DNA from 2 places in the Micromonospora palomenae genome. Region 2 is predicted to be linked to the other one. Evidence: predicted binding sites of a transcription regulator. Region 2 holds the regulator's gene; the other holds the start of a gene.
What was found. The regulator HrcA, encoded in region 2, represses chaperone genes, less so after heat shock. The targets are predictions, from matches to a motif close to GGTTNGCACNCTCNNNNNGAGNGTGCNAACC.
Positions count from the first base shown of each region.

Region 1: groES (co-chaperone GroES) is a predicted target of HrcA. The motif match lies at 4,711-4,741, and genes of this name have one in related genera.

Region 1 is NZ_VIXA01000002.1:2,032,535-2,039,213, reverse strand. Features, by position in the region: gene FHX75_RS20695 (WhiB family transcriptional regulator) at 213-596, shown strand; gene FHX75_RS20690 (molybdopterin-dependent oxidoreductase) at 675-2,420, opposite strand; gene groL (chaperonin GroEL) at 2,544-4,190, opposite strand; gene groES (co-chaperone GroES) at 4,261-4,575, opposite strand; gene FHX75_RS20675 (THUMP-like domain-containing protein) at 4,863-6,050, shown strand; gene ybaK (Cys-tRNA(Pro) deacylase) at 6,079-6,558, shown strand.
Region 2 is NZ_VIXA01000003.1:553,693-560,371, reverse strand. Features, by position in the region: gene ppk2 (polyphosphate kinase 2) at 1-877, shown strand, start outside; gene FHX75_RS23575 (16S rRNA (uracil(1498)-N(3))-methyltransferase) at 887-1,621, opposite strand; gene dnaJ (molecular chaperone DnaJ) at 1,623-2,765, opposite strand; gene hrcA (heat-inducible transcriptional repressor HrcA) at 2,842-3,864, opposite strand; gene FHX75_RS23560 (DUF4870 domain-containing protein) at 4,099-4,770, shown strand; gene hemW (radical SAM family heme chaperone HemW) at 4,814-6,037, opposite strand; gene FHX75_RS23550 (enoyl-CoA hydratase-related protein) at 6,057-6,679, shown strand, end outside.

The DNA.
Region 1 (6,679 bases), on a different contig from region 2:
CCGGGGTGGAGGTTCCCGGCAATCCTCCGAACTTTTCCGACATCCAGGGCATATGCCGCGACTTGTCCGAGGTTTTCGATCACAGAAGTGTGAGTCGGGGAAAGGTCGGGTACCGAGACGCCAGGCCGGAAACGGTGCGCCTGCGCGGACCGCCGCCCGGACACCGGATGCGAACGAGACCTCCGCGGTGCCGCGCGGGAGGAGGGGTGCTGATGTCGAACGTACGTAGACTGCCCGGACCCATCGTCGACCTGTGGGACTGGCAGCGGCTCGGTGCCTGCCGGGGCCGCGACAGCGCGCAGTTCTTCCACCCCGACGGCGAGCGCGGCTCCTCACGGCTGCGCCGCGAGTCCGGCGCCAAGGCCGTCTGCCGGGCCTGCCCGGTCCGGGCCGAGTGCGCCGCCCACGCGCTGTCCGTCCGCGAGCCGTACGGCGTCTGGGGCGGCTTCAGCGAGTCCGAGCGGCTGCGGCTGCTCGCGCTGGGCTGGGAGGACCTGGCCGACCGTCGGCAGACCCGGGTCGACATCGCCCGGCTGGAGGCCCGCCTGGGCCGCCCCCACAAGTCCGCCGTGCCGGACCAGCGCAAGGTCGCCTGACCCCGGCCCAGAGACCCCGACCGACGCCGCGCTCCGCGAACCGGAGCGCGGCGTCGGCGCGTTCCCCGTTCGGGCGCGTCAGCGGACGGTGACCTTGACCGTGTGCCAACCGGTGGCGCCGTCCGGCTCGACCGGCTGTTCCCGGCCGGTCTGCGGCTCGCCGGTGGCATCGGTCGCCCGCACCTGGAGAATGTGCTCGCCCGGGGTGGCGTCCCAGCGCCAGGACCACTGCACCCAGGTGTCCACTGACACCGTCGGGGCGAGCGTCGCCTCCCGCCACGGGCCGCCGTCGACGCGTACCTCCACCCGGCTGACCCCCCGGTGCTGGGCCCAGGCCACCCCGGCCACCATCACCGGGCCGGTGGTGAGCCGGTTGCGCGGGCGGGGCGTGTCGATCCGGGACTGCGTCTTGACCGGTCCCTGCGCCGACCAGCCCCGCGGCACCCAGTACGCGTCGAAGTCGGCGAAGCTGGTCAGCTCCAGCTCGGTCACCCACTTGCACGCCGAGACGTAGCCGTACAGGCCGGGCACCACCATCCGGGCCGGGAAGCCGTGCTCGACCGGCAGCGGCTCGCCGTTCATCCCGACCGCCAGCAGGGCGTCCCGCCCGTCCCGCAGCACCGCCGTCGGGGTGCCACAGGTCCAGCCGTCGACCGAGCGCCCCACCACCTGGTCCGCGCCCTCCTCCGGGTCCGCCTCGTCCAGCAGTTCCTTGAGGGGTACGCCCAGCCACCGGGCGTTGCCGATCAGGTCCCCGCCCACCTCGTTGGAGACGCAGGCCAGGGTCACGTACCGCTCCACCATCGGCCGGGCGAGCAGGTCGGCGAAGCTCAGCTCGATCGGGTTGCGCACCCGCCCGTGGATGCGCAGCCGCCAGGTCTCCGGGTCGACCTGCGGCACCACCAGGGCGGTGTCGATCCGATAGAACCCGCTGGTCGGGGTGACGTAGGGGGCGAGCTGCGCCAGGGACAGGTCCGCACCGGCCGGTACCGCGGGCGCCGCCGCCGACGGGGCGGGCAGCGTGACCGCCTCTCGAGCCGCCGACACGCCCCGGCGACCGGCGAGCCAGTGCCCGCCCAGCCCGGCCACGGCGGCCGCGCCGGCCAGCGCACCCACCCCGCGCAGGAACCGGCGCCGCGACTCCGGGTCGGTGCTCTCCAACGGCTCCCACCCGGCCGGCGGACCAGTCACCGAAGCCGGGCCGCCCACCGCGCCCGCGTCGATCGGCACAGGACCGGCCGGGTCCGCATCGACCGACCCAGAGCTGCCGGCGTGCGGATCGGCCGGCGCAGAGCCGGCGGTCTCCAGGTCGGGGGTCTCCGGGCCGGGCGCGGGCGGCGGCGTCGACGGGCCGGGCGGGGGTGTCGGTGGGGTCCAGGGCCACGGGTCGACCTCCAGCGGGCCGGCGAGGAAGGCCCAGAGCACCAACCCGCCCAGTCCCGCCCCGACCAGCGAGGGCAGCGCGTCGGCGGCGTCGGCGCCGGCCCGGGTGAGGGCGGCGGCCACGCCGAGGGCGGCGAAGGCCGCGATGCCGGCCAGGCCGATCCACAGCCGGCGGACCGCCAGCAGCCCGAGCAGCGCGGCGAACGCGGCGAGCAGCAGCGCCGTCCCGACCAGCAGGGCGATCTTGTCGTACGTGCCGAACAGGGTGATGGCGAACTGCTTCAACGGCTCGGGTACGACGTCCACGACCAGCCCGCCGACCGCGATCAGCGGGGCGGACCGGGGGCCGGTGAGGACCGCGACCGGCTCGGCGACGCCGATGGCCACGGCGGCGGCCGTGATCCCGGCGAGCGCGGCGAGGCCGCGGGGCGTGGTGCTCATCGGACCAGTGTTGTCGATCAACCGGACCGACCGCCAACCACGTCAGCGTTCCGTAATGCCCGCCGCAGACGCGTCAGGGCGCACCGTCGAAGACGGTGCGCCCTGAGCGGCGTAGGCCGTGGGTCAGAAACCCGGGCCGTGCTGGTGGCCGTGACCGTGGCCGTGGCCGTGCCCACCGGCGGCGGCCGGCTCGGCCTTCTCCGGCTTCTCCACCACGAGGCTCTCGGTGGTGAGCAGCAGGCCGGCGATCGAGGCGGCGTTGGTGACCGCGTTGCGGGTCACCTTCACCGGGTCGATGATGCCGGACTTCACCAGGTCGACGTACTGGCCGGTGGCGGCGTCGAGGCCGTTGCCCCACTCCTTGCCGGCGACCTTCTGCACCACCACGTAGCCGTCGTGGCCGGCGTTCTGGGCGATCCAACGCAGCGGCTCGACCAGCGCCTTGCGGACGATCGAGACGCCGGTCTTCTCGTCACCGGTCAGGCCCAGGTCGTCGGCGAGCACCGGCAGGATCTGCGCCAGGGCGGCACCACCACCGGGCACCGTGCCCTCCTCGACGGCGGCCTTGGTCGCGGCGATGGCGTCCTCGATGCGGTGCTTGCGCTCCTTCATCTCGACCTCGGTCGCCGCGCCCACCTTGATGACCGCGATGCCGCCGGAGAGCTTCGCCAGCCGCTCGGCCAGCTTCTCCCGGTCCCACTCGGAGTCCGAGGCCTCGATCTCCTTGCGGATCTGCGCGACCCGGTCGGCGACCTCGGAGGACTGGCCGCCACCGTCGACGACGGTGGTGTTCTCCTTGTCGACCACGACGCGCCGGGCGGTGCCGAGCACCTCCAGGCCGACCTGGTCGAGCTTGTAGCCCAGCTCCGGGGCGACCAGCTCGGCGCCGGTCAGGATCGCCATGTCCTGGAGCATCGCCTTGCGGCGGTCGCCGAAGCCGGGGGCCTTCACCGCGCAGACCTTGAGGGTCTTGCGGATCGAGTTGACCACCAGGGTCGACAGCGCCTGGCCCTCGACGTCCTCGGCGATGATCAGCAGCGGCTTGCTGTTCTGGAGAACCTTCTCCAGCAGCGGCAGCAGCTCCTCGATCGCCGAGATCTTCTGCGTGGTGATGAGGATGTACGGGTCCTCCAGGACCGACTCCTGCGACTCCACGTCGGTGACGAAGTTCGGCGAGATGAAGCCCTTGTCGAACTGCAGACCCTCGGTCACCTCCAGCTCGGTGGTGAGCGCGGAGCCCTCCTCGACGGTGATGACACCGTCGCGGCCGACCTTCTCCATCGCCTCGGCGATCAGCTCGCCGATGGTGGCGTCCTGCGCGGAGATGGTCGCGACGTTCGCGACCGCCTCCTTGCTGGCAACCTCGACGGCCCGGTCGAGCAGCGCCTCGGAGACCTTGGCGGCCGCCGCGTCGATGCCCCGCTTGAGACCGGACGGGTTGGCCCCGGCGGTCACGTTGCGCAGGCCCTCGCGGACCATGGCCTGGGCCAGCACGGTCGCGGTGGTGGTCCCGTCGCCGGCGACGTCGTTGGTCTTGGTCGCCACCTCCTTGACCAGCTGCGCGCCGAGGTTCTCGTAGGGGTTGGTGAGCTCGATCTCCTTGGCGATGGTCACGCCGTCGTTGGTGATCGTGGGCGCACCGAATTTCTTGTCCAGGACGACGTTGCGCCCGCGCGGGCCGAGGGTGACCTTGACCGTGTCCGCGAGGGCGTTGACACCGTGCTCGAGCAGGTGCCGGGCGTCGTCCGAGAAGCTCAGGATCTTCGCCATGAATGTCCCTTCGAAGCGCCGTTGCCCCGGCCCGGCGAGCCGGACCGGGGCAACGACACTGATCGGTTGCTTACTTCTCGATGACCGCGAGGACGTCGCGGGCGGAGAGCACCAGGTACTCCTCGCCGGCGTACTTGACCTCGGTGCCGCCGTACTTCGAGTAGATGACGGTGTCGCCGACGTTCACGTCAACCGGGATCCGGTTGCCCTTGTCGTCGATGCGACCCGGGCCGACAGCGAGGACGGTGCCCTCCTGCGGCTTCTCCTTGGCGGTGTCGGGGATCACGATGCCCGACGCCGTGGTGGTCTCAGCCTCGTTCGCCTGGACCAGGATCCGGTCCTCGAGCGGCTTGATCGCAACCTTGGTCGCGGTAGTCACGGGCATACCCTCCTGGGGTACTGGTTTCGTTGCCGGTCGACCGGGGCCGACCAGCGTCAATCTGCCACATGCCACCGGGCGGGGCCGTCGTCGCGGGTGCCGGTCCGCCTGGCGTTCAGCGCCCGCGCCGGATGGCCCGGGAGCTGGCACCCTCGAGGTGAGAGTGCTAATCGCAGGTTATTCCTCGGCTAGCACTCCGTCAAGGAGAGTGCCAGCGCGTCGCGCCCGAACGGCCGCGATCGACGCGGCAGGGGCCGGTCGGACGGCGCGGGGCGGGCCGGGAGAATGGGCGGGTGGACATCGACCAGCTCGCCGCGCTGCGTACCCCCGAGGGGTCGGCCGCGCTCGCCGCGGCGGCCGAGCTGGCCGGCGGCGACCCGCTGGCCTCGGCCGCCGCGCTGCGCGCCGCCGGGGTGCCGGCCGCGCTGGCCGCCGCCGCGCTGACCCAGGCTGAGCTGCGTCGCCGGGCGGTGGCCAAGTTCGGTCCCGAGGCCGCCGGGATGTTCTTCACCCGGGCCGGGCTGGAGCAGGCGACCCGCCGGCCGGTCGCGGACCGGCGCGCCGCGCGGCTGCGCGCCGCCGGCGTGCGCACCCTCGCCGACCTCGGGTGCGGCCTCGGCGCCGACGCGCTCGCCGCCGCCCGCGCCGGCATCCGGGTGTACGGGGTGGAGGCCGACCCGGTCACCGCCGCGATGGCCGCCGCGAACGCCGAGGCGGCCGGGCTGGCCGAGGAGTTCACCGTGGAGTGCGGCGACGCGACGGCGTTCGACGTGACCCGGGTGGACGGGGTGTTCTGCGACCCGGCACGACGCCGGGCGGGCACCGGCCGGCGGATCTTCGACCCGAACGCCTACTCCCCACCCTGGGACTTCGTCGTCCGGCTGGCCGAGCGGGTGCCGTACACGGTGGTGAAGGTGGCCCCCGGCATCGACCACGCGCTGATCCCGGCGGGCGCCGAGGCGGAGTGGGTGAGCGCGGACGGCGACCTGGTCGAGGCGGCGCTCTGGTGCGGCCGGCTGGCCGAGGTGCCCCGCCGGGCCACCGTGCTGCGCGGCGACGTCGCGCACCGGCTCACCGGCTCGGGGGCGGCGGAGGCGGCCGTCGGCCCCACCCGCCGCTTCCTGTACGACCCGGACCCGGCCGTGGTCCGCGCGCACCTGGTCGCCGAGCTGGCCGACACCCTCGACGCGACGATCGCCGACCCGAGCATCGCCTACCTGTACGCGGACACCCCGACCGCGACCCCGTTCGCCCGCTGCCTGGAGGTCACCGACGTGCTGCCGTTCTCGCTCAAGCGGCTGCGCGCGCTGCTGCGGGAGCGCCGGGTGGGCCGGGTGGAGATCCTCAAGCGCGGCTCGGCGCTGGAGCCGGAGAAGCTGCGCCGCGACCTGAGGCTGGCCGGCGACGCGCCGGCGAGCCTGGTGCTCACCCGGGTCGCGGGGGCGCCGACCGTGCTGGTCTGCCGGCCCGTCGCGAGCTGACGTCCGGCGTCCGGTTAGCGTGACCGGCATGGCGGGACAGGGCACTCCGGCGACGGCGCTGCTGGCGAAGCGGAAGATCCGGCACAGCACCCACCCGTACGACGTCTCCCCCGACGCGCCGAACTACGGCGCGCTGGTCGCCGAGGCGCTCGGGGTGCCGCCGGAGCGGGTGTTCAAGTCGCTGGTCACCGAGGTGGACGGGGCGCTGACGGTGGCCGTCGTCCCGGTCACCGGCGAACTGGACCTCAAGGCGCTGGCCGCGGCCGTCGGCGGCAAGCGGGCGACGATGGCCGACCGGGCGGCCGCCGAGCGGGCCACCGGTTACGTCCGGGGCGGGATCAGCCCGCTCGGCCAGCGAAAGCGGCTGCCCACGGTGCTGGACTCCTCGGCGCTGGCGTACGACACCATCTACGTCTCGGCCGGCCGCCGCGGGCTCCAGCTCCAACTGGCCCCGGCCGATCTGGTCGCGCTGACCGACGCCACCACCGCCGCCCTCGCCGCCCACTGATCAGTTCCGGCCGCCGGAAAAAGAAACGGCACCGGTGTAGAAACGATTTCCCACGCCGAAACTCGTCGCGCGGCAGAGCGGATCGGACCTGCGGAGATCGCGCCTTTTCCCGCGTTACGGG
Region 2 (6,679 bases):
CTACCGGGTGGAGGACGGGCACGACGACGATCCGGTGCTGCTGCGCCCGGACGGCACACCGGTGCAGACCTGGCGGGAGGACTACCCGTACGACGAGCGGATGTCCCGCGCGGAGTACGACCACCACAAGCGCCTGCTCCAGATCGAGCTGCTCAAGCTCCAGGACTGGGTGAAGGAGTCCGGCGAGCGGCTGGTGATCCTCTTCGAGGGCCGGGACGCGGCCGGCAAGGGCGGCACCATCAAGCGCTTCATGGAACACCTCAACCCGCGCGGCGCGCAGGTGGTCGCCCTGGCCAAGCCGGACCAGCGGGAGGCCACCCAGTGGTACTTCCAGCGCTGGCTGGCGCACCTGCCGGCGGCCGGCGAGATCGTGCTCTTCGACCGGTCCTGGTACAACCGGGCCGGGGTCGAGCGGGTGATGGGCTTCTGCACCCGCAAGGAGTACCTGGAGTTCCTGCGGCAGGCCCCCGAGCTGGAGCGGATGCTGGTCCGCTCCGGCATCCGGCTGGTCAAGTTCTGGTTCTCGGTCTCCCGCAACGAGCAGCGCACCCGGTTCGTGGTCCGGCAGGTCGACCCGGTGCGGCAGTGGAAGCTCTCCCCGATGGACGTCGCCTCGCTGGACCGGTGGGACGAGTACACCGAGGCCAAGGAGGCGATGTTCTTCTGGACCGACACCGCCGACGCGCCGTGGACCGTGGTGAAGAGCAACGACAAGAAGCGCGCCCGGCTGGCCGCGATGCGGCACGTGCTGCACCGGTTCGACTACGCCGGCAAGGACCCGGCGGCGGTCGGCACGCCCGACCCGCTGATCATCGGATCGGCCGGTCTGGACCTGCGGCCGGAGGATGAGCCGGTGCCGGTCTTCCCCCGCCCCTGACCGAACCGGCTACCAGCGGCCGAGGCGGGTGGCCAGCACGCTCAGCGCGGCCACCCCGGCCGTGGAGGTGCGCAGCACCGACGGACCGAGCCGCACCGGGCGGGCGCCGGCGTCGGCGAACGCGGTCAGCTCGACCGGGGCGATGCCGCCCTCCGGGCCGACCACCAGCACGATCTCGCCGGTGCCGGGCAGCTCGGCGGTGGTCAGCCGCTCCTCGGCCTCCTCGTGCAGCACGAACGCGGCACCGGCGCCGGCGATCCGCCGCACCACGGTCCCGGTGGACTCGTCCGGGGCGCCGGCCACCACCGGCAGCCAGGGCCGGCGGGCCTGCTTGGCCGCCTCCCGGGCGGTCGCCACCCACTTGTCCCGGGCCCGTACGCCCCGGTCGCCGCGCCACTGGGTCACCGAGCGGGACGCCGCCCAGGGCACGATCTCGTCCACCCCGACCTCGGTCATCGCCTGCACGGCCAGCTCGCCCCGGTCCCCCTTGGCGATGCCCTGCACCACCACGATCCGGGGCACCGGCGCGTCGGCGTACCCGCGGGAGGTGACCCGCACGTCGAGGGTGCCCCGGCCGACGGTGGTGACCACGGCGGCGGCCGTGCCGCCCCGACCGTCGGCCAGCAGCAGTTCCTCGCCGACGCGCAGCCGCTGCACGGTGGCCGCGTGGTGGCCCTCCGGGCCGTCCAGGGTCAGCGTGTCGCCGGTGGGCAGCGCCTCGACCAGGAACAGCGGCGCGGACACCTCAGGCGTGCCCGTTGAAGGCGTCGCGCATCCGGGAGAAGAAGCCGCCCTGCTTGGTCAGCTCGGCGACCTCCTCGCCCCGGGTCTTGGCGAAGTCGCGCAGCATCTTCTCCTGGTCGGCGTCGAGCTTCGTCGGGGTCCGCACGTCGAGGTGGACGTAGAGGTCGCCCCGGCCGGTGCCGCGCAGGTGCGGCACGCCCCGGGCGCGCAGCCGCAGCGTGCTGCCCGGCTGGGTGCCGGCCTTGACGTCGACCGTCTCCTCGCTGTCCAGCGTCTTGATGGTCAGCCGGGTGCCGAGCGCGGCGGCGGTCATCGGCACGGTGACCCGGCAGTGCAGGTCGTCGCCCTTGCGGGAGTACACGTCGTGCGGCCGCTCGTGGATCTCCACGTAGAGGTCGCCGGCGGTGCCGCCACCCGGGCCCACCTCACCCTGCTGGGCGAGCCGGATCCGCATGCCGTCCTCGACCCCGGCGGGGATCTTGACGGTCAGCGAGCGCCGGGTGCGCACCCGGCCGTCGCCGGCACAGGTCGGGCAGGGGTGCGGGATGGTGGTGCCGTACCCCTGGCAGACGGTGCAGGGCCGGGCGGAGACCACCTGGCCGAGGAAGGTGCGCTGCACCGACTGCACCTCGCCCCGGCCGCCGCACGCCTCGCAGGTGGCCAGGTGGGTGCCGGCGGCGGTGCCGGCGCCGGAGCAGGTGGTGCAGAGCACCGCGGTGTCGACCGTGATCGGCGCCTCGACGCCGAACGCGGTCTCGTGCAGGTCCAGCTCCAGCCGCAGGATCGCGTCGGCGCCCGGCCGGGTACGCGGCCGCGGCCCCCGGGCGCCGCCCGCGGCGCCGCCGAAGAACGCGTCCATGATGTCCTGGAAGCCGACGAACGGGCCCGCGCCGCCGGGAGCGCCCGGCCCCGCGCCGCCGCCACCCGGGGCGAGCGGGTCGCCACCCAGGTCGACGATCTGCCGTTTCCGGTCGTCCGAGAGGACCTCGTACGCGGCGTTGATGTCCTTGAACTTCTCCTGGGCCTCCGGGTCCGGATTGACGTCCGGGTGGAACTGCCGCGCCAGCTTGCGGTAGGCGCGCTTGATCTCGTCATCGGAGGCTTCCCGGCTCACGCCGAGAATGCCGTAGTAGTCCCTGGCCACTGCGTTCGGTGTCCTCATGTTCGTCTCGCGTTGCGCCGGTCGTCGGCCGGAGCCGGGTGCCGGCCCCTGCCCTGGATCAGTTCTGGGCCAGCAGCTCGCCCACGTAGCGTGCCACGGCCCTCACCGTGGCGATGGTGCCGGGGTAGTCCATCCGGGTGGGCCCGAGCACGCCCAGACCGCCGACGATGGTCGCGCCCGGGCCGTACCCGGTGCTGACCACCGAGGCGGCCCGCAGGTTGTCGATCTCGTTCTCGTCGCCGATCAGCACCCGGGTGGTGCTCGGCTCGGCCTCCCCGATGAGCTTGAGCAGCACGACCTCCTCCTCGAGGGCTTCGAGGATCGGGCGCAGCGAGCCCTGGAAGTCGAGCAGGCCGCCCCGGGTGAGGTTCGCGGTGCCGGCGAGCGCGATGCGCTCCTCGTGCCGTTCGACCAGCGTCTCCAGCAGCACGGTGGAGAGCGTGGTCATCGCCCCGCGCAGGTGCGGCGCCGACTCGTCGACCAGCGCCTGGACCAGCGGCGGGGTCTCCGACAGCCGGCTGCCGACCAGCTTCTCGTTGACCAGCCGGCGCAGGTCGGTGACATGGTCGGCGGGGATCGGCGCGGGCAGCTCCACCAGCCGCTGCTCGACCCGGCCGGTGTCGGCGATCATGACCAGCATCAGCCGGGTGGTGGAGATCGGCACCAGCTCCAGGTGGCGCACCGAGGAGCGGGCCAGCGACGGGTACTGCACCACGGCGACCTGCCGGGTCAGCTGGGCCAGCAGCCGCACGGTGCGGTGCACCACGTCGTCCAGGTCGACCGCGCCGACCAGGAAGCGCTCGATCGCCCGGCGCTCGGCCGGGCTCAGCGGCTTGACCCGGGACAGCCGGTCGACGAAGAGGCGGTAGCCACGGTCGGTGGGCACCCGGCCGGCACTGGTGTGCGGCTGCCGGATGTAGCCCTCCTCCTCCAGCACGGCCATGTCGTTGCGCACCGTGGCCGGCGAGACGCCGAGCTGGTGCCGCTCGACCAGGGCCTTGCTGCCGACCGGCTCCTGCGTGGCGACGTAGTCCTCGACGATCGCGCGCAGCACGGCGAGCTTGCGGTCGTCGAGACCCATCTCCCCACCTCCTGACGCACGTCGGCCCGGAGCGACTGAGGCGCCCCGGGCGAGCGCACTGGCACTCGACTGTAGCGAGTGCCAGTCTACGTCGGCGTCCCCGCTGACGCGATGATCAGCGACGGACCACGGGTGCGCCCCGCCACCCGGACGGCGCGCCAGGGCCGATCATCCGGACATCCGGGGCGGTGTCGCTCTGGTGAGGGCTTGCCGGCAACCCCTACCGTGACGTCCATGACTGAACCACCTCGCCCTCCCGGAGCGGGGGACCCCGGCGACCGCCCGGACCCGACCGCCCCGTCCGGCTCGTCGTACGAGCCGCCCACCGCACCACTGTCCGGGGCACCCGGGGCGGGCGGCTATCCCCCGCCCGGTGGCTATCCGCCACCCACCGGTGACCAACCGCCGTCGGGTGGCTACCCACCGCCGGGTGGCTACCCACCGCCGGGTGGTTACTCCGCGCCGGGTGGTTACTCCGCGCCGGGCGTCGGCTATCCGACCGCCGGCGGGTACGGCGCTCCCGGCGGCGGGTACGGCGCCCCGGGCGGCGGGTACGCCACCGACGACGAGAAGACCTGGTCGCTGATCTCGCACTTCGGCGGTCCGGTCGGCGTGATCGTCGGCGGCAGCCTGCTCGGCTGGGTGGCGCCGCTGATCGCGCTCTCCGCCAAGGGCCAGCAGTCCCCGACCGTACGGGCGCACGCCACGGCCTCGCTGAACTTCCAGATCACCTGGGCGATCGCCAACGTCATCGGCTTCGTCCTGGCCATCGTCACCTGCGGGGTGCTCTTCTTCATCCCGATCCTGACCGCTCTGGTGCCGATCATCTTCGGCATCATCGGCGGGGTGAAGGCCACCGAGGGCGTCGTCTACCGCTACCCGGCGAGCTACGCCTTCAAGAAGTGACCGGTCCCGGCCGGCCCACCCGGGCCGGCCGGGCCGTGCGGGATCAGGGCAGCAGGTCGCGGACCACGGCGTCGGCCAGCAGCCGCCCGCGCAGGGTGAGCACCGCCCGCCCCGCCGCGTGCCCCGCCGGGTCCAGCAGGCCGTCGGCCAGCGCCCGCTCGGCGCCCGCCCGACCCGCCGGGTCGAGGGCGTCCAGCGGCAGGCCGGAGGCGAGCCGCAGCCGGAGCATGACGTCCTCCATGTGCGCCTCGCCGGCGGTCAGCACCTCCCGGGCCAGGCCGGGCGACTCCCCGGCGGCCAGGCGCTTCGCGTACGCCGTGGGGTGCTTGACGTTCCACCAGCGCACCCCGCCGACGTGGCTGTGCGCCCCCGGGCCGAGGCCCCACCAGTCCGCGCCGGTCCAGTAGAGCAGGTTGTGCCGGCACCGGGCCGCCTCGGAGCGGGCCCAGTTGGAGACCTCGTACCAGGAGAAGCCGGCCGCGCCGAGGGCCGCCTCCGCGGCCAGGTACCGGTCCGCCGCCACGTCGTCCGACGGGTACGGCAGCTCGCCGCGCCGCATCCGGGCGGCGAGCCGGGTGCCGTCCTCCACGATCAGGGCGTACGCGCTGACGTGGTCCACCCCGGCGGCGACCACCTGGTCGAGGCTGGCGGCGAAGTCCGCCGCGCTCTCCCCCGGCGTGCCGTAGATCAGGTCCAGGTTGACGTGGTCGAACCCGGCCTCGCGGGCCTCCAGCGCGGCGGCGACCGCCCGGCCGGCGCTGTGCCGGCGATCGAGGATCGCCAGCACCCCGGGTGCGGCGGACTGCATGCCCAGGGAGATCCGGGTGTAGCCGGCCGCGCGCAGGGTGCGCAGCGACTGCGGGGTGACCGACTCGGGGTTGGCCTCGGTGGTCACCTCGGCGTCAGCGGCCAGCCCCCAGGTGCGGTCGATGCCGTCCAGGATGCGGGCCAGGTCGTCGGCGGGGAGCAGGGTCGGCGTGCCACCGCCGACGAAGACGGTGTCCACCCGGGGCGGCGGGGTGTCGCCGAGGACCCGGGCGGCCAGCGCCAGCTCGGCCAGCACGGTGTCGGCGTACGACTCCCGGTCGGCGCCGCCGCCGAGCTCGGCCGCCGTGTAGGTGTTGAAGTCGCAGTAGCCGCAGCGGCTGGCACAGAACGGCACGTGGACGTACACGCCGAAGCCGCGCGCGCCGACCGCGCTCAGGGCGGTGGCGGGCAGCGACCCGTCGACGGGGACGGTCTCGCCTTCTGGAAGGACGCCGGGCATGGCCACTAGTGTGCCCGGCATGACCTCTCCCGACCGCCTCGTGCGGGTCGCCACGGCCCGTGGGGTGACCACCCTCACCCTGGACAGCCCGCACAACCGCAACGCGCTCTCCACGCCCCTGATGACCGAGCTGCTGGCCGGGATCGCCGCGGCGGTCGCCGACGACGCCGTCCGGGTGATCGTGCTGGACCACACCGGGCCGGTCTTCTGCTCCGGCGCGGACCTGAAGGAGACGGCCGCCGCGTACGCCAGCGGGAGCGTGCCGGCCGGGATGCTCGGCGACGTGCTGGCGGCGGTCTGGGAGTGCCCGAAGCCGGTGCTGGCGAAGGTGGCCGGGCCGGCGCGGGCCGGCGGCCTGGGCCTGATCGCGGCGGCCGACCTGGCGGTCTGCGCCGAGGAGGCGACGTTCGCCTTCACCGAGGTGCGGATCGGGGTGATCCCGGCGGTCATCTCCGCCACGGTGCTGCCCCGGCTGCACCCGCGCGCGGCGGCCGAGCTGTACCTGACCGGGGACACCTTCGACGGCCGGCGGGCCGCCGAGATCGGCCTGGTGACCGCGGCGGTGCCGGCGGACGGGCTGGACGCGGCGGTGGAGCGCTACTGCGCCTCGCTGGTGCGCGGCGCGCCGAAGGCGCTGGCCGG